DNA from 3 places in the Paenibacillus sp. sgz302115 genome. Region 3 is predicted to be linked to each of the others. Evidence: riboswitches for the same ligand, from Rfam matches in the RefSeq annotation. Region 3 holds a riboswitch; each other region holds the start of a gene.
The links. Region 3 has a riboswitch for cyclic di-AMP ahead of AC0LWN_RS32060 (hypothetical protein). Riboswitches for the same ligand answer to the same signal wherever they lie in the genome.

Region 1: it holds a riboswitch for cyclic di-AMP, as region 3 does, so the genes downstream of both, AC0LWN_RS03305 (APC family permease) here and AC0LWN_RS32060 (hypothetical protein) in region 3, are expected to answer to the same signal.
Region 2: it holds a riboswitch for cyclic di-AMP, as region 3 does, so the genes downstream of both, AC0LWN_RS14430 (C40 family peptidase) here and AC0LWN_RS32060 (hypothetical protein) in region 3, are expected to answer to the same signal.

The regions. Positions count from the first base shown of each region.
Region 1 is NZ_JBVYOK010000001.1:720,142-728,925, reverse strand. Features, by position in the region: gene AC0LWN_RS03320 (ATP-binding protein) at 1-1,620, shown strand, start outside; gene AC0LWN_RS03315 (DsbA family protein) at 1,715-2,473, shown strand; gene AC0LWN_RS03310 (disulfide oxidoreductase) at 2,473-2,904, shown strand; cyclic di-AMP (ydaO/yuaA leader) riboswitch at 3,095-3,253, shown strand; gene AC0LWN_RS03305 (APC family permease) at 3,380-5,197, shown strand; gene AC0LWN_RS03300 (histidine phosphatase family protein) at 5,324-5,953, shown strand; gene AC0LWN_RS03295 (ABC transporter ATP-binding protein) at 6,122-6,928, shown strand; gene AC0LWN_RS03290 ((2Fe-2S)-binding protein) at 6,941-7,747, shown strand; gene murB (UDP-N-acetylmuramate dehydrogenase) at 7,950-8,784, shown strand, end outside.
Region 2 is NZ_JBVYOK010000006.1:186,553-197,867, reverse strand. Features, by position in the region: gene AC0LWN_RS14470 (carbohydrate ABC transporter permease) at 1-348, opposite strand, end outside; gene AC0LWN_RS14465 (ABC transporter permease) at 366-1,283, opposite strand; gene AC0LWN_RS14460 (LacI family DNA-binding transcriptional regulator) at 1,793-2,833, shown strand; gene AC0LWN_RS14455 (multicopper oxidase family protein) at 3,164-4,687, shown strand; gene AC0LWN_RS14450 (hypothetical protein) at 4,768-5,139, shown strand; gene AC0LWN_RS14445 (DUF2933 domain-containing protein) at 5,205-5,465, opposite strand; gene AC0LWN_RS14440 (hypothetical protein) at 5,485-5,688, opposite strand; gene AC0LWN_RS14435 (hypothetical protein) at 5,796-5,993, opposite strand; gene AC0LWN_RS14430 (C40 family peptidase) at 6,239-6,709, opposite strand; cyclic di-AMP (ydaO/yuaA leader) riboswitch at 6,714-6,847, opposite strand; gene paiA (spermidine/spermine N(1)-acetyltransferase) at 6,948-7,466, opposite strand; gene AC0LWN_RS14420 (MarR family winged helix-turn-helix transcriptional regulator) at 7,490-7,942, opposite strand; gene AC0LWN_RS14415 (MFS transporter) at 8,111-9,619, opposite strand; gene AC0LWN_RS14410 (MerR family transcriptional regulator) at 9,758-10,576, shown strand; gene AC0LWN_RS14405 (DUF4432 family protein) at 10,585-11,315, opposite strand, start outside.
Region 3 is NZ_JBVYOK010000041.1:482-11,796, forward strand. Features, by position in the region: gene AC0LWN_RS32050 (hypothetical protein) at 30-215, shown strand; gene AC0LWN_RS32055 (hypothetical protein) at 490-942, opposite strand; gene AC0LWN_RS32060 (hypothetical protein) at 972-1,481, opposite strand; cyclic di-AMP (ydaO/yuaA leader) riboswitch at 1,637-1,804, opposite strand; gene AC0LWN_RS32065 (glutaredoxin family protein) at 2,427-2,669, opposite strand; gene ytxJ (bacillithiol system redox-active protein YtxJ) at 2,666-2,992, opposite strand; gene AC0LWN_RS32075 (SDR family NAD(P)-dependent oxidoreductase) at 3,188-3,910, shown strand; gene AC0LWN_RS32080 (DHA2 family efflux MFS transporter permease subunit) at 4,061-5,512, opposite strand; gene AC0LWN_RS32085 (methyl-accepting chemotaxis protein) at 5,801-7,261, shown strand; gene AC0LWN_RS32090 (hypothetical protein) at 7,361-7,942, opposite strand; gene AC0LWN_RS32095 (hypothetical protein) at 8,101-8,634, opposite strand; gene AC0LWN_RS32100 (HAMP domain-containing sensor histidine kinase) at 8,825-9,892, opposite strand; gene AC0LWN_RS32105 (response regulator transcription factor) at 9,889-10,560, opposite strand; gene AC0LWN_RS32110 (MerR family transcriptional regulator) at 10,761-11,123, shown strand; gene AC0LWN_RS32115 (thioredoxin family protein) at 11,160-11,315, shown strand, end outside.

The DNA.
Region 1 (8,784 bases), on a different contig from region 3:
GTCCCCATCGCGGCGTCCTATATACTGCTTGTGCTGTTCAATCATCCCCGGACCTGCAACAAGCTGTACCTCGGATTTGGCGGGTTGCTGTTTGGCAGCGGCCTTCAGATTATGCATTACTGTGGAATGCTGGCGATGAACCCCTCTTTGAACTATGAGCAAAGCAGGCACTCTATTGCAGTGTCTGTCTTGTTTTCACTTATCATTCCTGTCGTTACCGTCTCCTTTGATTCCAACTGGGTGCGAAATTCCTATAATATGTTTACCGTCAAAAAAATAATGCTGATGCTCACGCTGACCGGCGCGCTTCTGGGAACCCATTACTCCGAGATGGCCGGAACCACTTTTGTTACACCAGATATGGCGATGGATACAGGGAAAAACTCGCTCCTTAGTGATTCAGTACTAGAGCTGATTTTGGCATGTGCCTTTCTACTTATGGTGACCATCGTATTTAGTCTTCTATATAGGGACCGGCAGCGGGTGCTGCACTCCTCGCAGTTTAATGAGCAGCGCTACATGGCCTTGTTTGAATTCAGTCCGGATATGGTGATTTGTATTGATCCTGTCCGTCAAAATGTCATCAGTGTCAATCCTTCACTCCGTCAGACAACAGGGTTCGGCACAGAGGAGCTGGGTAACTATAAAAATGTTATGTATACCGCTCAGGATGAAGAGGCGCTCAAAACCGCAGTCAAAAGAGCGGCAGAAGGTGAATCCAGCAAGCTGGAATTGTCAGTCAGAACCAAAGGCGGACGCAAGCTCGTGTGCAGCGCAACTGTTTTTCCATTGGTGCATGATAAACAGAACTTTGTGTATATTGTTGCGGAGGATGTTACCGCTTTGGCGGAATATCAGCAGGAGTTAATTGTGGCGAAAAATGCTGCCGAGAGCGCCGCCCGGATGAAAAGCGAGTTCCTGGCTACCATGAGCCACGAAATCAGGACCCCGCTTAACGGAATCATTGGCATCAATCAACTGCTCACAGAGGAAATAAGATTGCCTGAGCATTTAGACCTGCTTAAGCTCCAGAACACAAGCAGTCACGCTCTACTAAAAGTAATGAACGACATCCTCGATATCTCCCGCTTGGAGGCGGAGAATTTGCTGCTGTACATAGAGCCTTTTCAGCTTGCAGCCATGCTTCAGGAATGTATGGACCTGTTTGCAGTGAATGCCAGCGATAAAAATTTGAGCCTTCAGCTTCAGCTTGAGCCGTCGATCCCCCAAACTGTAGTCGGTGACAGTGCGCGAATCCGCCAGATTCTCGTTAACTTAATCGGAAATGCAGTTAAATTCACCCATGCCGGGGAGGTTAGTGTAATTGTAGAGCCTTATAACTCTGCTGGAGCAGCCTTGGATCTGCAGTTTACAGTTAAGGATACGGGCATTGGGATCTCGCCTGACAAGCTGAGGCTGTTGTTCCAGCCTTTCTCCCAGGTGGATGCTTCCCACAGCCGCAGCTATCCCGGAACCGGACTTGGGCTGGCTATATGCAAAAAGCTGGTCGATTTAATGAACGGCGAGATTTGGGCTGCAGCCGCAGATGGCGGCGGGACCGAATTTAGCTTTCGGATTACGCTGCAGACTATTGAACAGATCGGGACAGAAGCCGTGTGAATGGGGTTTGCCAAAGCTAGAGTTTTAATTATATAATTTTAAATCATATGAACTTCATCACACCAGTCCGCACAGGACGGAAAGGAACTCTCTTTTGAGCAAAACAAAAAATAATAATGTCATGGCTCCCCAATTAAACAAGCAGGAGAGACGCAGGGCAGAGCTTGAGAAGCAGAAGCAGAAGACGAGAATTCTGATTATCAGTACAGTAGCGTTAGTTGTTATCATCTTTGTAGGGTTATTCATGTTAGCTTCGAAGGACAGTTCCTCGTCAACAGCAGGTTCCGGTACAGCATTCAACTTCAATTACAGTGAGCTGCCAAGACTAGGCAAAGAGGATGCCCCGGTAAAAATCGTCGAGTTTGGCGATTTCAAATGTCCGGCGTGCGCCCAATTCTCCGGCTCGATCAAACCGCAGCTTGTTCAGGAATATGTAAATCAGGATAAGGCAGCACTTTATTTTGTGAATATGGCCTTTATTGGCCCGGATTCGGTAACAGCCTCTTTGGCCGCATTGTCTGTCTACCATCAGAACAGTGACGCTTTCTGGACCTACTACGATGCTCTATATGCTAATCAAGGTGACGAGAACAAGGAGTGGGCAACCGCAGACTTTCTGGTGAGCCTGGCGCAGAAGGAAAAGCTCCCGATTGATTTTGATCTGCTGCGCAAAGACATTGAGAACCGCACCTATGAAAGTGAACTGCAAAGCGACATTAAGATCGCCAAAGATGCAGGGGTAACTTCCACACCTACAGTTTTTGTTAATGGTGTAAAGGTGGATGAGCCTTTCAAGATGCAAGCGATTGACGCACAGGTTAAAGCCGCCACCACAGCAGTGAGTGCCAAGTGATGAAGTTTTCCAGGTTCTGCCGCCGCCACTGCCTTTATCTGGCCTGGTTCGTATCCGTAATTGCCGTAGCAGGCAGCTTGTATCTCAGCGAGGTGCTGAAATATGAGCCCTGCAAGCTCTGCTGGTTCCAGCGCATCTTTATGTATCCGCAGCTCATCCTGCTCGGAATTGCCACCTACCGGAATGATAAAAGCATTATTCCCTATGTGCTGCCCTTAAGTCTGATTGGCGGCTCGATCTCGCTCTATCATTATGCCGAGCAGAAGATTCCCGCACTCAGCAAGGTGATTCCTTGTACAATCGGCGTTCCCTGCAACAAGGATTATCTGAATTATTTCGGGTTTATTACCATTCCGTTGCTCGCCCTGATTGCTTTTGCTATGATTGCGATTTTGCTCTGGAACGGTCGTAAAGAAGAAGAGGCAGAGTGAGAAACTTCTGACACAAATATTAATCGAAAACCTGTAAAAACACGTGTTGCAGGGATAATTGAAGAGAATGAAAGATCAGGTTATCCCTCATCATGGATTTGCGTTTTTTGAATGTTTTTTCATTCTTTTTTCATTTTTTTCACCGCTTTACGGAAGACGCGTTGTAGATTATCATTAGTCCTTGTGAGAAGTTGAATACGCGCTGAATTTTCCGTAAGGGAAAACGGGGGAACCATTATTGGCAGATGTGCCAAAGGGGTGAATCGGTAGCGGGTCAGATGACCCCGACCGTAGGGCTACCACAGTCCGAATCCGCCAGCTAACCTCGTAAGCAATGGTGGGATAATGACGATGCTGTAAGCATGCGGATCATTTCCGTATGCTTATTTTTGTGCCTGCATTTATGAAACCCGCTAATGAAAACAGCGCACGGTACTACCGATTCGACTTAACAAAGAGAGGAACTGTTACTACAATGGTAAGCAAGGTAAAACGACTATTGATCGGGCGTCCGATGAAGTCGAACGAACTCGATCATGAAAAGTTATCCAAGGTAAAAGCATTGGCTGTCCTATCTTCTGATGCGCTCTCGTCTGTAGCCTATGGGACGGAACAAATCCTGATTGTCTTGGTGGCTGCCGGTTTTACAGCCATCTGGTATTCACTGCCAATTGCATTAGCCGTATTGGGCCTGCTGGCTATTTTGATTTTATCCTATCGCCAGACCATTTTTGCCTATCCTCAGGGCGGCGGCGCGTATATCGTAGCCAAAACCAACCTCGGGATTCCAACCGGCTTGCTCGCCGGAGGCTCTTTGTTGGTGGATTACATTTTGACCGTTGCGGTAAGCGCCTCGGCGGGTACGGATGCGATCACATCCGCTTTTCCAAGTCTGCATAATCATAGCGTACTTATCGCTGTTACCGTAATTACGCTCCTGACCATTGTCAATTTGCGGGGAGTTACGGAATCTGCATCATTCATTGCCATTCCGGTATATCTGTTCGTAATCTCGATCTTTGTGCTGATAATATCCGGAGTATTCAAATATATAACCGGCGGCGCTCATGCGAATGTCCCTGAAATTGGGTCGGCCGTTTCCAACGTCAGCCTGTTTCTGTTGCTCAAGGCCTTCAGCTCCGGCTGTTCGGCACTGACAGGTGTTGAGGCTGTATCCAATGCCATTCCGAATTTTAAAGCCCCGGCGGAGAAAAATGCCGCTAAAACCTTGATGATGATGGGGATTATCCTCGGGATTATGTTCACGGGAATTACGCTGCTTGCTTACTGGTATGGAATTACACCGGATGAAAAAGCGACAGTTGTTTCACAAATTGCCGAATCCACCTTTGGCCGTGGCGCTTTGTACTATTTCATACAAGGCATTACAGCAGTGATCCTGTTCCTGGCTGCCAATACAGCCTACTCAGCGTTTCCGCTGCTCGCCTTCATGTTCGCTAAGGATAAGTACCTTCCGCATGCATTTATGGTCCGTGGTGACCGCTTGGGCTTCTCCAACGGCATTATTTTTCTCGGGGTTCTGTCGGCTTTGCTGGTAGCTGCATTCCACGGCAATACCGACGGCCTGATTCCTTTGTATGCGGTGGGTGTGTTTATTCCGTTTACGCTGTCCCAGCTTGGCATGATGGTGCACTGGTTCAAAACCAAGCCCAAAGGCTGGCATAATAAATTTGCTGTGAACACAGTGGGGATGCTCACAACTCTGACTATTACGCTCATCTTCATTATTACGAAGTTCTCCAGTGTATGGATGGCCTTCATCTTCCTGCCTGTTGTCATGTTCGTATTCCATCGTATTCACCGCCATTATCTGAATATTGCAGATCAATTGCGAATTTGCCCGGCAACAGATAAGCCTTGCATTAAGGGAAGCACAGTAGTCGTTCCTGTCGCGGGTGTGACACGTGCGGTGCTTCATTCAATCAGCTACGCCAAGTCCTTGACGGACAATGTGGTGGCTGTGTACATCGGTTTTGATGAAGAAGAAATTCACAAGATGGAGCAGAAATGGGAGGAGTGGAACCCGGGTGTACGCCTGATTGTGCTCCGTTCCCGTTACCGCAGCATTATCCGGCCGCTTGTCAAGTTCATTGATACGGTAGAGTGGAAGACGGCTTCAACCGACCATATCACCGTCTTGATCCCGCAATTTATTACCAAGCACTGGTGGCAGGCCATTCTGCATAACCAGACCAGCTTGTTCATCCGTTCTTATCTCATGAATCAAAAAGACATTGTTGTAGCAACCGTGCCTTTTCATTTGCACAAATAGACAGATGGTCATCATTATCTAGGCTGTTTCCGAGGAGTTCGGAAGCGGCCTATTTTTTATGGAAGAAAAATGATTTATCAATATGGTATTATATGTATTACGAATATTTCAGGGGGGAGATAGGAAATGGCTATTTATTTTGTAAGACATGGTATAGATGACGAAGGATTTCGTGGCGGGTGGAGTCAACGGGGACTTGTAGCTGAGGGGTACAGGCAATCGGAGAAGCTTGGCAATTATCTCAAGGAAAACCAATCCACATTCAACATTCATCGTATTGTTAGCAGCGATTTGCAGCGGGCATTAGATACGGCAAATGAGATTGCCAGGGCACTGGAACTGCCAGTTGAAGGCAGCGGTTATTGGAGAGAGACGAACAATGGTGTTATAGCTGGCATGCCCAATGAAATTGTAAATGAACGGTATCCTGGTTTGTATTTTGCAAGTTTGCAGATGGATGAGAGGTATCCCGGCGGAGAAAGTCCCCTTGAGTTTTTCACTCGCATTAAAGAGATATTATTAAAATTATGCGAAGAGCAAGTAAGATGCAGTCATAATGAAAATGTAGTCGTTGTTACACACGGAGGTGTAATAAATGTAATTTATCATATTCTAAGAGGGTTAGATTGGACAAACAAAAGCAGCAAAGCATTCCCGGCTTCAAATACCAGTATTCATAAAGTAGAGTATTGTGACGGAGGCTGGGAAATTTTAATAGAAAACCATACGGAGCATCTAAATTATACCAAAAACTAAACATTTATATTGACATGGATAATGATAATCAATATCATTTAGTGGAGTGAGACTAAGGCATTCAGCTTAAGCTTCATACTATTTAAGCGAATGTTACGAAGCGAATTTTACTGTGATGTTGAACCTGCAGGAGCAACTGCTTCTTAAAACTTTTTAGGAGTGAAAACCATGTCAGAACGTTTGAACACAGAACAATTAAGTATAGGATATGCTGAGGCGGTGATCGTCAAGGGATTGGATCTGTCTCTTCCAACAGGGAAGATCACAGCGCTTGTCGGGGCCAACGGCTCCGGGAAATCTACCATTCTCAAGACTATGGCGCGTATCATGAAGCCTAAGAGCGGCAGCGTGATGCTGGACGGCAAGTCGATTCACAATCTGTCCACAAAAGAGGTAGCCCGGCAGCTTGCGATTCTGCCGCAGAATCCTACCGCTCCGGATGGTCTGACCGTCTCTGAACTGGTTGGCTACGGCCGCTATCCCCATCAGAAGGGCTTCGGTACCATGACTTCGGAAGACCGCGATATTATCGCTAAGGCGATCTCTGTTACCGGGATGGAAGCATTCCATGACCGCCCGATTGACCGGCTCTCCGGGGGGCAGCGCCAGCGGGCCTGGATTGCTATGGCTCTGGCTCAGCAGACGGATATTCTTTTCCTCGATGAGCCGACAACGTTTCTTGATATGGCGCACCAATTGGAGGTGCTGCAGCTTCTGCAGAAGCTGAACGAGGAGGAAGGCCGCACGATTATTATGGTTGTGCATGATTTGAACCATGCGTCCCGCTATGCCCAGCATATGGTGGCGATCAAATCGGGCAGTGTGATCAGCGAAGGCACTCCGGCCGAGGTAATGACGCCGGCCGTGCTGCGTGAGGTGTTCGGGATCGAAGCGGATATTGTTCCTGATCCGCGTACGGGTGTGCCGCTCTGCCTGCCTTATGAATTGGCGGCATACAAAGCGGTAGGGATGTAAGGAGGCAAGGTCATGAATGAAGCGCTCAGCCAAGAGCTGATCAGCAAGTTTGACCTTCATCCCGCAGAACCTGCCGAGGCTTTGCATTCTTTTAAGGCGCTGGAGCTTGTCCATAAAGAGGGAATGCGCGATTTCCTCGAATGTTACCGCCCTCTTATGAGAGCACTGGATGATAAAGCGGCTGCGGCATATATGGGAAGCTGGTTCTCGAGTCTGGCGCTTGCGGTGCAATATTCGCTCTCCGTGTATTCCTCAATACCGGTAATAAGCTTGTCTCGTTTATCCATCCATCTCATTCCGGTCAACGGGTATTGCCGGATAGTTTTTTCGCTACAGGACTGGGAGATAGAGAATGCCCCGAAGGAAGCGGCGCGTGAGGGTTGGCGCAATGAGGTGCTGACCCGCTTCTACCGTGATACAGCAGCTCCGTTGCTGCGGAGCTTGCATGAGGCAAGCGGTCTGAGTCTGAGTGATATATGGGGCCAACTGCCGACTAAATTCAACTACTATATGGAGCAGTTTGCAGATGGGCTTCAGGATTCCAAGCTGCTGGATACTTTGCAGGACGATTACAGCTATCTGAAGCACAGTCTGCCGGCAGAAATTCTCGGGATGAAGCGGAATCCGTTTGATGTCACGGTTCGCAGAATAGAAGCGCTGGACGACCCGGGGCGGACCGTGCAGATGCGCAACCGCTGCTGTCTCTATTACCGGACTGAAGGTGGAAGCTACTGCTACACCTGTCCCCGCTTGAAAGAAGAGGAGAGGGCGGCACGGCGGGTAGAATACCGCAAAAAGGCGGCCCGCGCCCAAGGATAGGTTATAAACGTGAAATCTGACTCATAATGATTACATATGCAGCAGGCCCAGGCTCCCGTCATTGACAAGGGAGCCTGTTCGTTGTTAAAGTTGTGGTTGCCCTGGTTAAATTCCACACTATTTTTTTTGCATATAAGCAGCGGAGTATGATTATCCGGTGAATAAGGATCATTATTTTTATAGAGTCAAAGGAGCAAAGAAGATGAACATCAGCAAAATATATGAGGATCTGCAGCAGTTGGTTCCGGCTGGAGTGGTTAAGCGCGATGAGGTGCTGGAGAGCCATGTGTTCACCCGTATGGGCGGTCAGGCGGACATCCTGGCAGCGCCAGTGACATATGTGGAGCTTCAGTCCATTGTTACATATGCCCGCGTAAATGAAATTCCGCTTACAGTCCTGGGTAACGGCTCGAATGTCATTATCCGTGACGGAGGCATCCGCGGAATTGTTCTGCTGACCTCTGAATTAACCGAAATGGGGCTGCGGGACGATTTGCTCTATGCCCAGTGCGGCGCAAAGATTATTGATGTCTCCAGATTTGCCTTGGAGAAGCAGCTTGCCGGACTTGAGTTCGCCTGCGGAATTCCTGGCACTGTAGGCGGAGCGCTGTACATGAATGCTGGCGCATATGGCGGTGAGGTCAAGGATGTGCTGCATAGCGCACTTGCCGTTGACAAAGCTGGGCGGCTGGTGACTTTGCAGGGAGATGAACTGGAGTGGGGCTACCGTAAAAGCGTCTTCGCCAGCGGGGACTTCATTGTGCTGGAGGCCCGATTTGCATTGCAGCCAGGGGATTCAACGAATATCAAAGCCATAATGGACGATTTGACCTACCAGCGTGAATCGAAGCAGCCACTGGAGTATCCTTCCTGCGGAAGTGTCTTCAAGCGCCCTCCCGGAAGATTTGCCGGGCAATTGATTCAAGAAAGCGGACTTCAGGGAACAAGAATCGGCGGTGCTGAAGTGTCGCGTAAGCATGCAGGATTCATTGTGAACACAGATCATGCGACGGCTAAGGACTATATTGGGCTGATCC
Region 2 (11,315 bases), on a different contig from region 3:
CAGAAACAGGGTCATGATAAGCCCCCTCCCTCTCAACCGGTTGTCGGACAACGCATAACCAGCGCACACCGAGATACCTACCGTAATAACGGCGAAGGACGCAGAATAGAGGATGGAATTGCCGAAACCTCTGATCATTGCAGGATTGGACAAGATCATTTTGTAGCCTTCCAGGGACCAGTCAGACAGCCTGAAGGACAAGCCGCGGCTTAACAGCACGGATGGGTCCATAAAGGAAGCAACCACAACGTACAGCAGCGGCACGACGACCAGAAGAACAGCACAAACCAGAAAAATACTGTTGAGTATAAGCAAAAAACGGTCGAATCGGGAGTGCTTGATAGCCATTATACGATGCTCCTTCCTTAATAGAGGCCGTCACCCTCGTTCAGCTTCTTCACAATGAAGTTGACCGTAACGAGCATGATAACGTTAATCACAGAATTAAACAGTCCTACAGCAGCAGAATAAGCGTAGTCGCCGGATTGCAGACCAATTTTGTACACATAAGTCGGAATGATTTCAGAGGTCGGCAGATTCATCGCCGTTTGCATCAGATAAGCCTTCTCGAACCCGATCGACATGATTCCCCCGGCAGCCAGAATAAAGACGATAGCCATAATGGGACGTATGGTCGGCAGATCAATATGGCGGATGCGCTGAAGCAGATTCGCCCCATCCAGGTTCGCTGCATTGTGAAGCTCCGGGTCCACGTTAGCCAGAGCGGCGACATATATAATTGAGGCCCACCCTGCCCCAGTCCAAATATCCGACAATATGTAAATTCCCCTGAAGTATTCGGCACGGGACATGAACATGACCGGCTCGCCCGTGATCCAAGTGAACAGCTGGTTGATTGGGCCTGTTGGCGAGAGAAAAATAAACAGCATGCCCACCACTACGACCACCGAAATAAAGTTCGGCGCGTACAGGAACAATTGAATGTTCTTCTTAACCGCAGTTTTCCTGACTTGATTCAGCATGAGTGCGAGCAGAATCGGAACCGGAAAACCTAAAATCAGACCAAAAAAGCTTAATTTAAGCGTATTCATAAAAATAATTTCAAAATTAGGTGAAGACCAAAACTTCTCGAAGTTGTACAGACCCACCCAGGAGCTGCCCCAAATCCCCTTGATCGGACTGAAATCCTTGAAGGCGATCACCGCTCCATACATTGGGCCGTACTTGAAAATAACCGTTAATACAACGGCAGGCGCGAGCAAAATATAAAGAAAGTAATGTTTTTTCAAACCATCAAAAAACGTGCTTCCCGGCTTAACCACCGCTCCTGCCTGTTTGGCTTCCAGCGTGTTATGCAATACTTTTCCCTCCGTTCAATTACAAAAGTATCTTTATCGTGTGCAGTAAGGGTTTTCAATGAGTGGCATCTTCGCTTGCTGCATTAACAATTTACCAAACAGCATGATAAACGTCAATACATTTTGTAAAAATATAATTGTGCATATGATAATATTATTTGCGCTTAATATGTTTGTTTTGTAAATATTTTTGCCAAAATCAGCTATTATTTTGACTAAAGGCTGGGAAAACAAGTAAAATCCAAATATATTTTTGCTTATGTATAGCTTTCATTTGCTGAAAATGCTCAAAATCCGATTACTTTGCACAAAAAATAAAGTGTTTTTGCAAAGTTAATTGTGCATATGTAAAAATGATGTTGCTATTTTCAAAAAACTATTATACATTTGAGTTTGAATTAGCTTTGCCGGCCGGAGAGGCTGCAGGCAGGTAAGCTTCAAGAACAAAGTGAGCAAGAGGTGAGTTTACATATATGGCAAAAGAGAAGGTAACCATTCAAGATATCGCAGATGCACTTGGAATCTCCAGAAACACAGCCTCCAAGGCCTTAAATGGAACCGGCGGCATTCCCGAGGAGACGAAACACAAGGTTATCAAAAAAGCGATCGAGCTAAAATATAAGCAATTCGCTTTTCTCGAAAGCGAGCAGCACTTATCCAAAAATACGGGGAATGTTGCCTTATTGACGGCGCATTTGCCGAATACGTCGCACTTCGGCTCGGCGCTGATTAGCGGCCTGGAAAAGCGGATCAGCGCCGAAAACTACAACCTGTCTTTTCATATTGTCCGCGATGTGGACCAAGCTTCGCTGACACTGCCCAACAATTTGGATGTGGCCGGCGTGGATGGCATTATCTGCATCGAGCTGTTTGACAAGGCTTACAGTGAGCTTATTACGAGCCTCGGCGTCCCTACTATTTTCATTGACTGTGCTTCTACGATCTCCTATCCCGATTTCAAGGCCGACCTGCTGTTGATGGAGAATCTGCATAGCACCTATCAGCTTACCAAGAAGTTAATAGACGGCGGATACAGCAGCTTCGGATTTATCGGGGATTATAATCACTGCCTGAGCTTTAATGAACGGTGGCAAGGGTTTAACCGTGCACTGGCAGAGGCAGGCATTCCACTGGATCTTGACCAATGCATCGTCGATGAGGACCGTCTCTTCTTTTCTGAGCCGGGGTGGTTGGAGCAGCGTCTTGTACAGATTCAGAAGCTCCCTTCCGCCTTCATATGCGCCAATGATTACATTGCCGTCAGCTTTATGAAGGCGCTTAAGAACAGAAATATCTCCATTCCAAAAGACGTTGCCATCTGCGGATTTGATAACGGGCCGGAGTCCGTGATTGTCGAGCCCCATCTGACAACCGTCCACATTTACAGCAACGAAATGGGCGTGAAGGCGGCGGAAATGCTGCTCTCGCGAATCCACGATCCCTCCCAGCCGTATCAAGTCTCGCATATGTTTACCAAGCTGCTGATCAGGGAATCCACTCCCCATATCGGCTAGACTAACAAAGGGCAGTCCCGAAGGTCATCTCAATAATGACCAGCGGAACTGCCCTTTTTGATTTTCTACTTTGCTGATCTGGTAATGCACTCTGCCCATATATTTGCGCTGATCTCCGCGCACATCCGTGTGCCAACTGGTATCCAATCAGAACCAGACCTTTAGGGTGTTCAATCAAATAGGCGGAAACGGGAAGCTTGTTCTGATATTTTTTAGGCAGACTTCACCTTCATACTTTACACACAAATTTGAAATATTCTTTTTTAAAATAAACCTGTCTGGGAGGTCAAGATGAAAAATAAGTATTTGCTTTTCGCAGCCGTTGGATTAATGGTGCTTATTCTCTCCGGCTGTCTGAACAAGGACAAAGAATCGGCGGACAGCACAGAGCAAGGCAGTTCACCCCTCAAGACCGTAAAGGTGTCTACGATCACGCAAACCGAGTTTACGTTAACCGCTCAGGCCAGCAATCTGGAAGTCGAGCCCGGTAAAACAATCCCTGTCTGGACGTTCAACAATTCCGTACCCGGTCCTGAAATTCGGGTAAAGCAGGGAGATAAGGTGAAAATAACCTTAAAAAATCAACTGCCGGAGCCAGTATCTATTCATTGGCATGGTTTTCCGGTCCCAATTGATATGGATGGCGTCCCTGGAGTTACACAGGATGCGGTACAGCCCGGGAAGTCTTATACGTATGAATTTACGGCCACAGTCCCGGGAACGTATTGGTATCACTCCCATCAAGACAGTGTAAATCAACTGGACCGCGGCTTATATGGTTCATTGATTGTCGAAGCTAAGGATGACCCGGCGACTGTGGATTACACACTCATGCTGGATGAATGGATGTCCACAAGCATCGGCAAGAGCGATGTCAACAGTACAAGTATGACTGACATGACCGGGATGGATCACAGCAATATGGAGGGTATGAGCAATTCCAATTCGCAAGCTGAAAGCGGCAGTTCGGGTGAAGGGCATGATATGAGCATGTATGATCTGCTCACGATTAACGGGAAGTCGGGGCCAGGTATTGAAGATCTTGTGGTCAAAGAAGGAGATACAGTCCGCTTACGGTTAATTAATGCCGGATATAAATCGCATTCGCTGCATTTGCACGGCCATGAGTGGAAGGTGACTGCAACCGATGGTCAGCCCGTTAACAACCCTCAGCTCCTGAAGGATTCTCTTTTGACTATTGCGCCTGGAGAAAGGTATGACGTTGAATTTGAAGCCAATAATCCGGGGCAGTGGTATTTGGAGGCACATGGCACAGAGGCCGGTGTTGAGGGCATGAAGATCAAGAATTCCTACGAGGGTTCTACTGAAACCAAAGATCAGCCAAATGCTTCCCTGGTTAACCTTCCGGTCTTTGATTTCACTAAATACGGTCAGGTTGCAGGCTCGGCTTTTACACTTGATCAGCAGTACGACCTCAACTACACCATGAATCTTGGAACTGCTTCGGACAATGGAAGCACGATTTATACGATTAACGGAAAAAAATTCCCTGATACAGACCCAATCAAAGTAAAAACCGACGATAAAGTATTGGTGCGCTTGGTCAACAAGTCAGCAACAGACCAGCATCCGATGCATCTGCACGGCCACTTCTTCCAGGTGCTCAGCAAAAACGGACAACCGCTGAAAGGCTCACCGATTGTAAAGGATACGCTTAATCTCCTTCCAGGTGAGGAGTACGTTGTCGCATTTGAGGCGGATAACCCTGGAGATTGGATGTTCCACTGTCATGATCTGCACCACGCCGTAGCCGGGATGATAACCGATTTGAAGTATACGGATTACAAAAGCGACTATGTCCCAGATCCAGAGGCCGGGAATTTGCCTGAATAAACATCGTCTATCCTAATTCTATGACAGGAGTCGGAAGAGAAGAAATCTCCTTCGGCTCCTTTATAAGGAAGTGTTTCCCCTTGAAAAAAGAAAAAGCTGTGCTCAAATCAATCACCTCTGTTCTTTTCGCGCTTTTTGCATCTGCCCATCATTGGCTTCATACTCTGTTAATTGCCTTAGGCTTAACCTCCTTAGGTGCTGGGATATTCTCCATGCCTCCAACTGTCAAACTCATTTTCCTGGTCGTTTCTCTGTTCTTATCCATTTGGTTTATCGTTGTGGCGAAGCGGAAGTGGCAAAAAAACCGCCCTGCAGCATGGGTATATCTCATTTCATCCATCCTATCTATAGTTCTGGTTATTACAGCGGTGCCTCAGACCGTTTCGGGTCTCTTAGCTAAGCCGGTACAACAAAACATTCTACAAGAGGACCATGCCAAGCATCACCAATAAAAAAAGGAAGCCAGATAAGCTGCGATAGCTTTCTGCTTCCTTTTTTCCTTTATACCTGTATGCAATTAGCTATGTTGATCTTTCTTCTTCATGAAGAGAGGCATGATCATATGAGATAAAGGACAGAGAAGAATGAGCAGCAAAGGCAAAGCAGTAGCCCCCGTTCCCTTAGCTCCATTAAATAAAATCAGCGCGGCAAACAATACAATTGGCAAAATGCAGCAAATCATCATTATCCAGCGATGAGAATGTTGCTTCCCGTGATGCTGATGCTCTTGCTTCTCTGAATCCTGGCTTCCATGATTGTGGTTTCCGCAGCAGCCCATGTGTATTCCTTCTTTCGATTTAATTATTTTGCGAGGTTAGGTCTTGCATTTGTTTTTTCAACCGTTCATTCAGTACTTTCATCTCAAAGTAATCGGAGTGGATATTCCAATCGGATTCATCTTGCTTAGAATAAGAGTTACGGATAGCTCCCCCTTGTCTGCCAAACACCATGGAACCTATACTTAACGGAACAACCAGTACCTTCAACGCTGACCAAGCCATTATGTTTCCTCCTTTTTCATATGCTTTCTTTGAATTATCTTCAGTATAGAAAAAAGTTATGTGGATACAGTGTTGAAACTATGCGCTTTTAATGAAGTTTGAACATTTTATTTTTTATGTTTTTTAATCAAAAAATAAACGAACCCCGATACCAGAACTGCGCTAATCAGCAGCACCCCAATTCTCGCACCCCAGCGCAAATAATAGGTAATGGTTTCGCCACGAAACGATGTCGCAGATACAAACAGACACATCATCCCCATAGACATTATAAAAATTACGATCAGCCATTCCGCCTTTTTCATTTACACTCCTCCTGGAGCTCGTGCTTCAGACGAATCCCCCGTACTCTCCACTATCGCCTGTCCGAGTATGGATGTTCAGAAAAGAACGCAGACACTCCATGCTCTTTATACTTTGAGTGTAAAAGGGGTTTGTGTAGAAAGAATGTGACTGCTGGTGGTAGAGCTAAGCCTCTACGCAAAAAGACTTCCCACAGTAAAATACACTGCGGGAAGTCTTTGACTTACAAAGGATTATTTCAAGCTCATTATTCACTAATCATCTTGCGGTAGCTGGTTTCGCTCGCTACGCGGCGGGCTGTGACATAACGATCACGGTAATATGAGTCAGAGAGACTGCTTATTCTTACGCCCTTGCTGCTTGAGGAATGGGCAAACTGATTATCACCGATATAAATGCCTGCATGGGAGATTCCCGAACCAAAAGTGTTGAAAAATACTAAATCTCCTACGCGCAGATCATCTTTAGCCACCGGCGTGCCAACCTTGGCTTGAGATTGTGATGTACGCGGCAGATCGCCAGCGTTGAATTTACCCATAATATATAAGATGAACCCGGTACAATCGAAACCAGCCGCCGTAGTTCCTCCCCATTGATAAGGAGCTCCCAATACCTCGTTCACTTCATTCTCAATACTTATTTCACTTGCGTAGGTGCTGGCAGGAACAGCGGTAAACAATACTGCAGCTCCTACTAAAGATAAAATAAACTTCTTCAGAACCTTCTTCTCCCTTCGATGCCTACGGAGTTAGCTGAGGGTTCGGTTAAAGGTTCCCTATATTCCCTTGCTTTCAAGAATAATTCACCCAAGATTGGTTCCCCCGTTTTCAGATACGAAATTCGGCAGTAATTAATTTTTTGTAACTATTACTATAGTATTGTATTTATACTGATGCTGTCAATCCAATATATTCTAAATAATAGATAGAATAAGAAGTAACATTATTGTTACTATCTCATATGAGAGTTTTGGTCATTATAAAATCTACTTGTTCTTCATCACCCATAAAAAAAGAGTGGGCTCCTGTTTGAACAAACTCCATTTTTTTATAAAAGGCAATGGCGCTCTCATTTTTCTCCCAAACTCCCAGCCAAATTTTCTCTTTATCCCCTTCTGTCGCTATTTCTATAGCTTTATTTATTAGATATTTTCCAAGCCCCTGATTTTGAAATTGTTTCCTGATATAAATCCTCTCGATTTCAAGCGAATAATTGCCCATGATTTCAGATTGAGCATTATTGGTGTTCACCTTTAAATAGCCGGCAATTTCCTCATCAGAGTAAATAAAATAGAATTCCGAATAGATATTTGATAATTCTTTTTCTAGTTGCTCTATGTTGAATGCTTTTTCTAAGTAGACTCTCATAGTTTCAGGTGAATTTTGATTCGCGAATGTGTCATTAAATGTTTCAATACTAATTTCTTGAAGCAGAACTACATTTTCCAACGTGCACTTTTTGATGTTTATAGTCAACGATTGTCACCCTTTCCAGAAAATTAATAACTTCTCTTGTTTCCCTTTTTAACAAATTCCCAGTCTTTTTCGACATTTTTTCTGACCTTTTGCAGCAGGGTAAACATGGTTTCTACCTCACTATTGGAGAATCCGGATAATGCAACCCTGTTGGAATAATCGTTTTCTCTTTTAATAAAAGGGTAAACCGACTTCCCCTGCTCTGTAGGAAATAGTCTATTGATTTTTTTGTTATATGGATCATCTTTCTTTTCAATAAATCCATTCATCTCCAGCTTCTTTATCGCACGGGCTGCAGTTGTCCGGTCTACCTTAATCATTTCAGCTAACTTTTCCTGAATAATTCCCGGGTTTTCACATATTCGGACAAGGTACAAATACTGCCCTTTTGTAAGGTCATATTCTTTAAATTCTATATTGCTTATGGAATCTAATGCCCTGGCAATCATTCCGATTTCACGAAGAATTTCCTTCATATATGCACCTCCAACACTTTTTCAACTGATATGCTCAATAAAGATTACAATAATTTTGTTGCATTTGCAATAAAAAATATAGACCTTTTGTAAAGAAAAACCCCCAGTTCGACTGAGGGTTCTGTAAAGCTTATTGCTTCATCCTGTATTACTATTAATCGAATCGGCTCAGCGGCTTAATGCGTTCCTTCTCGAATCCTTCTTTGTTCTAAGCCCGATCCAACCGATGATTAATGAAGCGACTACCAAGAACGCCGTTAACCCTATAAGAGTATTAATAAAGGAGGTATCGAAAGCAAAACGGCCAGCCTCTTTTAAGGCTTCTGCCGCCTGTACAGGCATACCTTCCGCAGCCAGCAATGCTTCATCCAGGCTATCTTTCACCTGTGCAGGCACCTGCAAACCACCAGGAATCTTCATGGACATCGTATACAAAAGACCAGATATACTTCCGATGATCGCGATTCCGGTTGCCCCTCCTAATTCATATGCTACCTCCTCAATCGAAGCTGCCATTCCTGCTTTTTCAGGTGGAGCGTAGCTCATAATCGAGTGAGATGCTGCAGTCATCCCCGCCCCCAAGCCTGCCCCGAATATCGCCAGTCCAACAATTTGTCCAATAACGCCCGAGTCAAACTGGAGGAGATAAATCACCAGCCCAATAGCTGCAATCAGAAGCGTCAGGCTTTTAATACGTATCACATCATAGCGATACATTATCTTTCCTGTCAGCGGCCCCGCCAGCAGAGCCGCAACCGGCACACTTAACGTAACCAATCCGGCTTGCAGCGGACCAAGCCCTGCTACCAATTGAAGCCGCTGAGTTACAATATACTGAACACCCAACTGTCCGAATAAACCGACCAGAGCCGTAATAAATCCAGTGGTGAAGGGAGATATTTTAAATAGTGACAGATCGAGCAGCGGGCTCTGACTTCTGAGTTGACGACGAATAAAGATGATCAATGCTATGATTCCGATAAAGGCACCCATTGCTGCAAATACCAGCGAGCCCTCGCGTCGGGCAAACTCTTTGATAGCGTAGATAAGTGCCACCATGGCAATCATTATCTGTAGGGAGCCGGTAAGATCCCACTTGGTTGCCTTATTACCCTCATGCTTTGGAACATATAACATGGTCAGTCCAAATGCAATGATTGCTATAGGAACATTGATCAAAAAAGCAGCCCCCCACCAGAAGTGTTCCACAAGCAGTCCGCCTACGATAGGACCGAGGCCAGCTCCTCCAGAGGCTATAGAGCCCCAAACTCCAATCGCTAACCCAAGCTCGCGCGGATCGGTGAATGTCACCCGTATAATTGACAATGTAGCCGGCATCATCATAGATGCTCCAACGGCAAGAAATACTCTTCCAGCCACCAGTAATAATGGTGTCGCAGCAAAAGCTGCTATAAGTGAAGCAGCTATAAATAATAGCAATCCAAGAGCGAACATTCTTCTGTGCCCGAAGCGATCACCTAATGTTCCCATCGCAGGAAGTAATCCGGCCATGACAAGAGAATAACCATTGATAATCCATAATTTTTGTGATGCGGTCGCCCCCAGATCATGAGTTAAACTCGGCAAAGCCCTGTAAAGAATCGTCGCATCCATCACAATAAGCATTAGTGCACTTGATACAACCACCAGAATTATCCAACGTTTTGAATGATTCATATTATTCGTTGCTCCTCCAAATCTCTAAATTCGAATTCTTTGAATACTAAAAAAACTCTAAACTATAGGGTAACCCTATAGTCAAGAGCGAGATCCTAAGATACAATTTAGCTATTAAATTACTTGGAGGGAAGACTCATGTCGAACGTTTCAAATCAATACTTTACAACCAGCGAACTGGCCAACATGTGCGGAGTGACTAAACATACCCTCTTTCATTACGATGATATCGGACTATTGAAGCCTGAATTTGTAAATTCAAAAGGTTACCGTTATTATTCTTTTCGGCAAACCTACTTGTTAGACATCATTAATGTACTTAAGAAGGCGGGGAGTTCCTTGCAGGAAATCAAAGATTTTCTTCAAAATCAGAATACTCCTCAGCTTATAAATCTTCTTAAACAAAAGCAGCTTGAACTGGATGCGGAATTACTTCGAATCAAACGGATGCAGGGTCTATTAGAAAGCGCTATTCATATGACGGAGACATCAATAGACACACTACGCAACGTTCCATTCATCGAAGAATCTGAGGCGGAATATTTCATTGCAACACCACTGGAGCAAGGAGATGACAAGGATTTCACCATTAAGCTAAGTGAACATCGGGACTATTGTGAAAAACATTCTATCAATCATGAATATCCAATCTGGACGATTACGGGCAAGAACGCTTTTGAGCAGGATAAGATAGCTTGGGAATTTATAGCCAATCGGCTGAATGAGCCGCTTACGGGAGAAAAAGTAATGACCAAATCTAAAGGTTTGTATGCCGGAATGGACCATAGGGGCTCTTACGATACTATATCCGAGACTTGCTCCATCCTGAAAGAGTACATTGTGCGTAATGGAATGAAGATATGCGGAAATGCTTACTCAATGGACCTGCTTAATTATTTCTCAGAAAAAAATCCGGACAGCTACATTATTCGGATCTTGGTTGCAGTATCGGCTTAGGAAACTAATTAATTCTTGCTTAGCTGAACCTCCAGCCGCCAGCGGTCAGTTGATTTACCCGCTACCCGCTTCACTTTGCCCCTGTTGTACGCTTCCTGCACGCTGTCCAGGTAACCGGTCGCCGGTTCAATTGCAAAGGTGTAGTTCCCGAAAGCGCCGTAATGTGCCCAAATCGCCAGATAAGGAATCTCTTCAGGTACAAAGCTGAAGAAAATCGCCGCTCCCGAGGACGGGTCACAGATACCGGCATAACCCGCTTCCAGCGGATTGGTAAAATAATATTTCTCTGCATGTCCACCGGAAGCAGCCTCAAGCGTAGAAAGGTCTGTAATCCCTCCATCTTTTGTTGCCGCTAGAGGATAGCTGGTGATATCAAAAAGTCCGCCGAGCCGTTCCCGATGCGAGTAGGTAAGCTGAATACTTGCTTGGGCCGGCGTAATCAGCTTCATTCCCGGCTGGACCTGAAGCAGCGGATGAGCCGCCCAAAGATAGGAAAACGATTCCGATGCCCGGTTCTCCAGTTCGTAATTGATGTTCAGCCTGTTTCCTTGAAGTGAGATAGTTTTGCTCAGCGTGTACGGAAACTGAACGCCGTCAATTTCCATTCGCAGCTTATCCCCGTCCAGATCATACCGCCAAGGGCGGCTCCATACTTCTCCATGATCAGGGAAGAAAACGTGCTCCCAAGCCTCGTCAGGACAAGGCGAAGGTGTAATTGTCGGGAACATTTCATCCCAGC
Region 3 (11,315 bases):
TACCTTATAGGTAAGGAGTGGTGCAGTACATGAAAAAAAGACAAACGCCTCTGCTCGTAGCGGCTTCGATCCTGCTGATTATTATCAGCAGCCTGATCCGGCCGGAAGGCTCAACCTGGCTTGGTGCGCTGCAGACGTTACTGCTGGGTGTCGGATTATTGGGCTGCTGCATGGCCTTCCTGAGATTTACTAAGGGCGGTAAGGGCAAGCGCTGAGACGAAATAGAGAGAGCTGCGGCATTCTGCCGCAGCTCTTTGCCTGCTGTTAAGGAAACTATGATTTTCGTCTGTTGATGTAACCTTGAAAAGATGAATGTGTGCCTTAACAACGGCAGAAATGCTGCTGTTGAAGTGCAGATGGCTGGTTTGTTCAGGAACAACGGCAGGAAATACCGTTGTTAAGACGCAGATGGCCGACTTGTTCAGAAACAACGGCAGAAATACCGTTGTTAAGGCACAGGTGGCTAATTAGTTCATATGCTTACGCTCCTCACCCGGCGGTTAAGCTGGATTTCGGCAGCAAGCCCTCCTGTGCTGCCATTTGCTCGCGCACCTGTCTGAGCTGTGCCTTAAGGGCAGGCACACTCCGCTGGAGAATGGCGCTGATTTCGGGCAGGGTGAGCTTAAGGCCGTAGCGTAGCGCTTGAACAAGCCGGTTTTCCCAGGACAACACATTTGCATAGCAGGGCTTGTGGGCTTGTGCAAGCCGGGAGCATTGCTGAATGCATTCACGGAAAGCGTCATGGGAGAAGGCAAGCGGGTCTAAACGCTTTTGCAGGTAAGACTCATAGAGCGCCGCGAAGGTCTTCACTACAGCCTCCTCCGCCTCGGGTCCTTGCCCGAGCAGCAGGCTGCTGAGTGCATAGACACTCCTGTTGTATTTCTGAACATACTTCGTGTATCCGGCTACGGCAGCCGGCTGATGCGATAAGGGGTCAGGCATAATCTCACGGTCCTCTCTGAATATAAAATCTATAATATCGAGTAATAAGCGATGGATTTGTCAATAAGCTCCGCCGTGTCCAGCTCTGGCCAGCTTCGCTGGTACAGCAGGCTTCCCGAAGGCTTATAATATATCCGCCCCGCACTTGAGCCGTTGCCTGCGGCAGCTGTATGAAGCCGCGAGTCTGTCTGGATATGGGCAGACAGCACTTTTCCCTGCAGCTTTGCTTTTAAATCGAGCAGGGCTGTCTGTACCATCTCCCGCTGTGTCTGTTCCCATTCCGGGCTCAGGCGGCGGACGATCTCGATGGCTTCATCAAGCCGGCAATGCCGGATGGTGCGCAGGTAGCTGCTCCATTTCATCAAGTCAAATTCCGTATCATCTGCGCATAATATGCCTTGGGCCAGGCTGCAGCCTGCCTTGCAGGTAAGCCTCAGAATGCCGAAGCGGGAGTTCCCGGACGATTCCGGGCCGCAAAAGGCAGGCCAAGGAGCATTGAATACAAACACCTCAATACGTGACAGCCTGCGCTGCTCCATTTCAGCTTTCCTCCTCGAAATTCCTTAAGTCTCAAACCATTGTATCCTCCAAATCAGCTTATGCGGGTACAACAAAAAACCGCAGCAGAGGAGGACCTCTGCTGCGGCTCCGGTACAGGCTTAAATAAGCCTGGCGCAAAAGCGTGGCGGATCAGGATCTCTCTCTTTACGCTTACGAGGTTAGCTGTCGGATTCGGACGGTGAGAGTCGCCCTACCCTGTGAGACCGCATTTGTGCAGTCTCCTTAGGATTCACCCCAAGTAGGCTTTTCGCCTGGTGGTTCCCCCGTTTCCTGCTTGGCAGGAATTCAGCGTTTATGTAACTTTTCATGAATTACTTTCAAAACGAATCATACTACTTCGGGCAGGTCTTTGTAAAAAAGGAAAAGGGAGGGCAGCGGCAAGCTTTCATTGAATTGCGGGGATTGGGTGAAATTAATTGGCTAAAAGCATATATGTTGACGTTTATCGGCCCGTTATCTCGCTCGCACGCTGTTTTTCATTTTTAGGGGAAAGGGGGGTTAGAAATCATTGATTCTTTGTGTAAAAATGGATCGACAAAGTTTGCCGGGTACTTGCATATGGGTTCTTAGACGAGAAAAATCAGCGCTATAGTGATTGAACGTGATAAGGATATGTGACCGTGGAATAGATAAGTGTACTTGCTGCAGTTAAAGCGGTGCTCAAATCCGTGTTTTAGAAGATAAATGTATTCTGTGCAGTTAAAAATAGGGGAAACTCTTCATTTACAGAATTGGTGCCGATTTAAGTGTACAGACTGCAATTACAGCGGTTGAAACGCAAAAAAATGAAGTTTTAGTTGTACCAAGTACAGTTAGAGCCTAAAAAAAGGTATTCAGGCACAGATAGCTGTTCCTGGATACCTTTTTCTAAAATTTGTATAAAATTCTGCCGGCACTGCTGGCCCAGGGTGGGCTCTATCGCCTTATTTCGCGGCTGCTTCGATCAGCACTTTAAGCTTTGGGAGGTTGAAGCCTTTGACGGCATGTTCTCCCGATACAGTAACAGGAACGCCCATGAAACCAAGCTGCTCTACTTCCTCCTGATAGGCTGTACTCGTCATAACATCTCTAACCTCAAAAGGAACGCCCTGTTCCGTCAGCAGTTGCTTCACCTGGTTGCAATCACTGCAGTTCGCAGTGGAGTAAACGATAACGGATTCGCTCATTGGTTCACAGCTTCCTTGATGGCGCCCTGGGTGATTTTCCAGTGGGAGGTATTCCAGCGGACTTCGCTGTCTTCCAGCAGGAAAATTTGCGGAGATTCATGCTTGATGCCAAAATCCTCAGCAATCTGGTTCGAGACCGGACGGTCCTCAATCACATGAACCACGGCTGCCGGAGTGCCAGAGTCCTGGACGTAGGCTTGAAATTCCTCATTTGCTTTGGCGCTGATCGGGCAGGTAGTGCTATGTTTGAAGAGCAGCTTCTTGCCGGGCTGTTCCACGTATTGATGCAGTTCATCCAGGGTATGGATTTGTTGAATGGACATCGGGATCACCTTCCTGAGTATGATATCCCTGATTGTAACATAGTTCAAAATTAAATCAAAAGGGAGCTTAAGCAGTCTTGTCCGGGAAAATACAGTCCTGTACAGGACATTGTAAAAATATAGGCGCCATGCTAAGGTGAAGGGAATGCGGGCAGTGCTTGTTACTTATACCTCAGGAGAGGGAGTGTCCATTTCATGATAAGAATTGCATGTGTTACCGGTGCTGACCGTGGACTCGGATTCTTCCTTGTACGCTGGCTCCTTGAGAATAAATATACGGTTTTTGCCGGTAAATATATGGCGGAGCCCGGAGAGCTTGCAGCGCTGAAAGAACAATACCCGGAGCGCCTGAAGCTGATCCCGCTTGATATCGGCAGCAGCGAAAGTGTGAAAAGCGCGGCACGCAGCATTGCCGGCAGCACCGGGCATGTGGATCTGATTATCAACAATGCCGGTATTATTCAAAGCGCGGATGATGCCACGATACTCGTTGATATGGATGACGCCTCAATGGCCCATTTATATAATGTAAATACGCTCGGCGCTTTACGGGTCAGCAACGCCTTAATGGGCCTGCTGCTGCAGGGCAAGCAAAAACTAATTGTGAATATATCCTCCGAAGCCGGCAGCATCAGCCGTAATCGGCGGATTAATATGTACGGATATTGCATGTCCAAAGCAGCGCTTAATATGCAATCCTCCCTCATGCACAACCATCTGCGGGTGATGGGCGGCCAAGTCATGGTCTTTCATCCCGGCTGGCTGCAGTCCTATATGAGCGGCGAGAAGGATGAGGGAGCCCCGATACCTCCGGAAGAGTCCGCCCGCAAAATTATGAATATTGTGCAGGAGCACAAGAAATACATAGGCGAGGAGCCGGCTTATCTCGATCTTGACGGAAATCCCTGGCCCTGGTAGTATAGTTTTTTCGAAAAGACCTAAAACTCCAACCATAGCCCAAGGCTGCGGTTGGAGTTTTTTGTGGTGCGCCCGGCATGGCGATAACCCGGCGGTGAAGGCACGCAAGCTATGGGAACTGTAGCTGCTATCCGGGTGTTTTGAATTTTTTTAGGCTTCTTTGGCCTTGATCTTTCTTACCTTTGCTGCGGTCTGCGTTTCGGGCTGCTTCCCGCTGTTATCCTGCCGGGTGTTTTGGATGAACAGGGAGAGCAGCAGTCCGGCAATGCTGATGCCGATGATGACGAGATAGGCATCATTGATACCCTGGATGGAAGCCTCCATGATCAGATGCTCCTTCGTTGCGCTGCCCGCAGTATTGGCGGCTGCAAGGCTCGTCATATGGGCGGTGGTACGGTTCGTCATAACGGTTACCAGCAGTGAGGTGCCTACCGCGCCGGCCACTTGCTTAACGGTATTGGAGATGGCTGTGCCGTGGGCGTTCAGCTTGGCCGGCAACTGGTTCAGGCCTGCGGTCTGTACCGGCATGAGGATCATAGCCATCCCGATCCGGCGGCCGGTGGACATAAGAACGAGATAGAGATAACCGGTTGAATCCGTCAGGTTGGTGAAGCTGAAGGTTGTTGCGATCATAATCAGCAGACCAAGGATGGACAGCCATTTGGCTCCGAACTTGTCGAACAGCTTGCCGGTAATCGGCATCAGAAAGCCCATAACGAATGAGCCGGGCAGCAGCAGCAAGCCGGATTCCATCGCCGAATAGCCGCGGGCGTTCTGCAGGTACAGGGGAAGCAGGATCATATCCGCGTACATAACAATCGTAACGGCGACATTGATGACAGTCGTCAAGGAGAACATGTTGTACTTGAAGGCCCGCAGGTCGAGGAGCGGATTTTGTGAAACCAATTGTTTCCAGGTAAACAAGGCCAGCATAACAACGCCTGCGCCAAGCGGCCAGAGCACTTCCGCGCTGGACCATCCGTCCACACCAGCCCGGCTGAAGCCATACAGCAAAGCGCCGAAGCCGATGGTAGACAGGATTACGCTGATTACATCAATTTTGGGCCGGGAGCGTTCGGTTACATTCTTCAGGAAGATGAATCCGCTGATGATTACAAGGACTGTGATCGGAAGCATGCCATAGAACATCGCCTGCCAACTGTAGTGCTCCAGGACGTATCCGGCGAGTGTCGGCCCCACCGCAGGGGCGAATATGACGGCCAATCCAACCGTACCCATAGCGGCTCCTCTTTTTTCGGGAGGGAAAAGGGTTAAGATCACATTGGTCAGCAGCGGCATAATAATCCCTGCTCCGACTGCCTGAATCAAGCGTCCGCTCAGCAGAACGTGGAAGTTGCCCGCCACAGCGGAGAGAATGGTACCGATCAGGAAAATGATCATCGAAGTCTGAAATAGCTGCCGTGTGCTGAACCGGTTCATCAGATAAGCTGTTATCGGAATCAACACACCGTTGATAAGCATATAGCCTGTTGTAAGCCACTGGGCAGTCGATGCCGAAATATTGAAATCCCCCATTAACTCCGGCAACGCAACACTCATTACCGTCTGGTTCAGCGTCGCAAGAAAAGCGCCCAGTATCATGATGAATACGATAGGTCCTTTTCTTATGGAACTGAGGTTTACTGCTGTTGTTTTACTCACTGCACTCCATCCTTTCAATTGTTCTGGTCTATTAGCTGCTGGATACAATTTGCCTTAGAAATGTTGCTGACTTATGTTTCTCTTGTTAACGAAATGTTAATTGTAAGAGGAGACTTCCCGTTGTCTGGGGGCTTTAACAATTCTTAAACAACTGTAAAAGATAATAGAGCAGCAATGAGATGTGCAGATTGGAAGAGGAAACTAACAGGCCGCTGGGGGGAATGTGTAATGAATGAAAGCTTTATGAAGACAAATGCAGAAAAGGTCAACAAGATTGTCACAACAATTCTCTGGCTCACATTTATCGGATTTGGCTACGCTTTTATCCAAGGGGAGGTTAGGGCCGAGGTGGTTTTTTCCCTGTTGCTGGAGCTGCTGTTGGCCACCTGGTTCATTTATGTGAAGAAATTTCAGATTCGGGGTATGGTCTTTATCGTGCTCGCCACCTTGACCTGTACCGTGCCGTACATAGAATTGCCTATCGCCGGGATGTTGATCATTACTGTGCTCTGTATCGTTTCCCTGTACCTGAACAAAGGCCTGCTCTACGGTTTTGGCGCAATGTACAACGTTGCCTATATTGTGATCTACTACTCTAACCATAAGCAATTTGATACGAACTTTTACTCGACTATAGGGTTCATTGAGCTGACGATCGTGGCCTTATATTTCGTATGTAAACGAAGCGCGGATTTGATCGAATTATCCGTCCGCAAAGAAGCAGAGGCCAAGGAACTGCTCGGGGCGATGGATAAAATGGTCAGTGTCATTCACGACAATACGTCCGCGCTGAATGCCGATATCGCCAATTGCAATAATGACATCGGGGTGCTCAAAAATATCAGCGATGCCATAACGGCGAATATCCAGGAAGTGGCGTCAGGGATTGTGGATCAGTCGGAGAGCATTGCCGAAATCAACGACAAGATGAATGAGACCGACGGGAAGATGGCTCAAATCAATGAGCTGTCCCACAGCCTGGCCGAAACCTCGGAAAAGACCGGTCAAATTGTCCGCCAAAGCTCGGAGAGAATCCAGCAAATGGGCAAACAAATGGATATTATCAACTCGGCGGTAACGGATTCCATGACCACTGTCGAAGAGCTCAACCATAGCATGGATGATGTCAATAACTTCCTGGCGGCGATCAACCAGATTTCCGACCAGACCAATCTGCTCGCCCTGAATGCCAGCATAGAAGCCGCAAGGGCAGGAGAAGCCGGAGCGGGGTTTGCGGTGGTAGCGAACGAGATTCAGAAGCTGGCCCGGCAATGCTTGAACACCGTCAAACAAATCGACGAGATCATTCATAATATCAAGACAAAAACGCGGCTTGTGGTTGAAACATCAAATAACGGCAGCGAGGCGGTAAAAGAAGGGGAAGCAATCACCAGACAGGTGCTTGAGAGCTTCGGCGACATCAGCACGATCTTCCAGCGTGTCGACCGGTATATTGCCAGCAAATTGGATATGACGGACCATATCAGTCTGATCTTTACGCAAGTGCGTGACCAGGTGGAGCTTATCACGGGTATTTCCCAGAAGCACGCGGCGGCAACGGAAGAGATGCTGGCAACGACCCACGAGCAGGAAAATAATATTGATATCATCTATAAATCTATCGGCAGCATTAACAACTCTAGTATCAGCCTGCAGGAGTTGATTGAGACGAAGCCGGGACAAGCTTAAGCCAGGCTAGCCATGCTTGAAGTATTCTTTGAAGATGAGATAGCCAAGAAACAGGATAATAAGCTGGCTGAGCATGCTTTTCTCACTCCTTATCCGAGGCTAGGCCTCATGAAATGATTGCAGTCCATCGCCGGTATTCTCTGAGAATTTCTCCGGCGGTGGATTCTTCTTTTTGAGCAGCATGTAAATCCCCATGAGGATAAATACAACGCTGCAGCCCATTCCCAGCAAGGCGCTCGAACTTATGGCATGGCTGGAATCGTCTTCCAGCATAAGCAAGGTATATTGGGTCACCACAATGGAAACCATCGCGTCTGTAAAGCTGATCATTTTGAGGGTTGAAACAATCGGGCCTTTGAGATGCCGGTTGGTCAGGGTTCCATAAATGGCAGTACTAAGCTTGGTGAAAGCGACGGTTGCTACCAGATAAACGATATTTCCTTGGAAAACGATAGCGTCTCCGTAAAAATACATTCTCAGGCAGACCAGCAAATAAGAGATTCCCAGAAGACAAAGGAAGATGCCGCTTCGCTGATAGACGGCAAATTCCAGCGTATATCTCAGCCTGGGATCTTGTAGGTTTTTGGCTCTGGTATATTTATAAAGCGCGTGCCCTCTTGCGGCGCAGAGAATCAGGTAATACGCCGCATTGGTCATGAGCCAGCCGGAAAGGAGATACATCCCGAGGATCAGCTTGCCGACGCCGATCAGGGCATTGATTGCAAGTGAAGCTGTGTTTGTTATTGCTGCCCGGTCTTGATAGTCTGCCAGGTATCGGCCAAGTAAATCTTTGATAGATAGCTCTCCTTTCTCACATGTGCTGTCTTGCTGCGGGCAAGTTAACGGGTCAGCAGGCCGTTGGCCTTCTCACACACCTCGTAGATTTCGTCATATTTCTGATCAATCAGAGGCGACACCTTGGCGGTCTTTTTCCTGCGGATGCTGCAGTAGGTGAAGTAAGGGAGGACCCAGCCGGCGAAGCCGGGGATAGCGAGAATGATGGACAGCGCAAGCATGTCATCCAGATAAGCAAACACAGAGCCGGCCATAAACGCCGTTCCGGCAACACCGATAATGTAGGCAACAGCAGAGGAGAGTAGGCCCTTGGAGCGTTCCAGCATATCAATTTCCGACACACAGGCGTCGAATTGGCGCTGCAGGCGGGTCAGTTCGGTTTTATTGCGGATTTTACGGTCGCGTTTGAATTTCATAGTGATAGAGCCAACGCTCTGAATAGGGGTTGAGGTTCCCTCTAGCGACCAGCCAAAATTGCTATAGCCGTCAGCGTACACCGCCTCCATAGTGCGTTTTACCGTAACGTCCTTGTACTCGTAGCCTTTAAAATTTGCTTCGTTCTTCGTAATCTCACCCATAATGGCCTTATCTCCTTCAGGTTGATATTTATCAAATGAACCGTATGCGGGAATCATTGACGTCAATCATAGTACCCTGATGATATTTATGAATTGCTTGTAAAATGTTAGAAAAATGTTAATCGAAGTATGCTGCCGTAAAAGAAAAAGCAGTCCGATTCCGGCTGTGCCGCATTCAGACTGCTCTATCTTAAATTCCGGTTTTCAGTTTGACGGTAAATGTCGTACCCTTGTCCGGTTCGCTTTTCACAGAAATGGCTCCGTCCACCAGCTCAATGACCCGCAGGCAAAGCGCAAGCCCCAGGCCGTTGCCCTCTCCGGAATGGGAGGTATCGCCCTGATAGAACTTATCGAATATATGCTTCAGTGTCTCCTCGTCCATGCCGCAGCCGGTGTCCGATACCATTACCGTAATCGAGTCTTCATCCGAAGTCTGCGTTAACGTGATTTTTCCGCCGGGAGGGGTGAATTTCAGCGCATTGGAAAAGAGGTTATGCCAGATGATCTCCAGCATGCTCTCCTCGGCATAGATAATGGCGCGGTCCTCCAGATCGGCCACAAATTCGATGTTTTTTTCCTCCCATAAATTCTCGAAAGAAAGCGCGCAGTCGCACAACTGCCTGCATACATCGTAAGGCTCGAAGGCGCGGTGAATCTCCTGATTCTCCAGCTTGTTTAGCTTCAGAATGTTGCTCACCAGGGTCGTCAATTTTTGCGAGGCCGAGATGATGGTGTCCGTATAATCCTTGCGGAGCTTCGGCGGCAAATCATCCTTTTGCAGCGCTACCGCGTAGCTCTGGATGACGGACAGGGGCGTCTTGATCTCGTGCGACACATTGGAGATAAAATCATTCTTCAGCGTCTCGATGCTCCCCAGTTCCTCTACCATCTTGTTGAAATCGTCGAACATCACGTCTACATAGTCCCGCTTGTCAGCTCTGTGCATCGGTTCCAGATAGACGGAGAAATCGCCTTCCGCCACCTGCTTCGCCGCCTCGCTGAGCTTTTGCATCGGCTTATCGAAGGTTTTGTACTTTTGCCGCGCGGTAATGAGACAGAAGATCGCGGTCACAATCGTCCAGTACCCCAGCATGCCAAAGATATACGGAGTCGGGACGCTTCTGGCCGGAACATAGGCTTCGTAGATCATCGCTTGCCCTGCGGTCAGCACGGACAGGACAATATAGATCCACATAAATTCTTTCCAGGAGAAGCGCTTCGATCTCATTTGGATTTTTTTTCGTTCCGGTTTGCTCATTTCAGCACTGCCTTGTAGCCAAGCCCATGCACCGTCACGATCCTGAAATCCTCACAGGCGGAGAACTTATCCCGCAGCTTGGCAATATACACATCCACGGCGCGCAGGCTGGTCTCGCTGTCGATGCCCCAGAACTCGTCCATAAGCTGCGCTCTGGAATAGGTATGCTTGGGGTAGGAGAGCATTTTGTAGAGAATGTTGAATTCCCGGACCGTCACCGGAATTTCATTACCGTTCAAGGTTGCGGTCATTTCGTCTCCGTCCATCACAAGACCGCCTACCGTCAGCCTCCGTTCATGGGCGATATTCGCCCGCCGCAGCAGCGCGCCGACACGCAGCACCATTTCGTCCATATTGACCGGCTTAACCATGTAATCGTCAATTCCAGCCCGAAACCCTTTTTGCTTCGAGGAAATATCGTCACGGGCCGTAATGAACAGAATCGGAATCGTCTTGTTGACCGCCCTTACCGTCTCCGCGAATTCAAAGCCGTCAATCTCAGGCATCATGACATCCGAGATGATGAGGTCATACAGCGTGTTATACATCAGATCATAGGCCTCGCGCGGGTTCAAGCAGCCTTTCGCGTCATAGCCGTTGTTGCACAGATAGGTGCAGAAAATTTGATTGAGCTTAATGTCGTCTTCCACAACAAGTATATTAAGCATAGAGACATCCTTTCACGGGGAAATAACATGATTATATCAGTAATATGTTAAAAAAATATTGCGGCGCTAAGGAACAGACTGATGAAAAGCCGTTTATGGCCTAAGCCTGTGCACAGCCGCAGAAAAGTGTTGACCCTTACACTGGTGTCAGGGTTTATACTAAGGGCAGACCATTTCTCATGAACCCCGGGGAGAATGCCATGAAGATAGGTGAGCTTGCAGCCAAGACGGGCGTCAGCGTCCGTTCTTTGCGATATTATGAGCGTCAGGGATTGATCGCCCCGCTCCGTCAGGCTAACGGATACCGCGAGTATTCGCCGCTGGCTGTGGAGACGGTGGAGACGATCAAGCTTTATTTGAATCTGGGCTTGTCGACAGAGGAGATTGCCGGATTCTTGAATTGTGTGCTGAAGAATAAAGAGGCCTTCTGTGCGGAGGTGATGCCGCTGTACCGCAGCAAGCTGGAGGATATTGAGCGCCAGCTCGTACAGCTGAACCAGATCAAGCTGAATCTGCAGCAGCGGATTGCTTCTATACAGCAGGAGCAGAGCGAATCAGAATAAGCATAATGTGTACAGATACACTAGGAGGTAATCGTGATGGCGATAATAAATGCGGAGAATGCCGATACGCTGCGTACGCAGTTACGCGGGGGAGGTACAGTGCTGGTTGATTATGGAGCACCGTGGTGTCCGCCTTGCAGAACGCTGCTGCCTATTCTGGAGGAGCTGGATGAGGAGTATGGAAGGGATGTT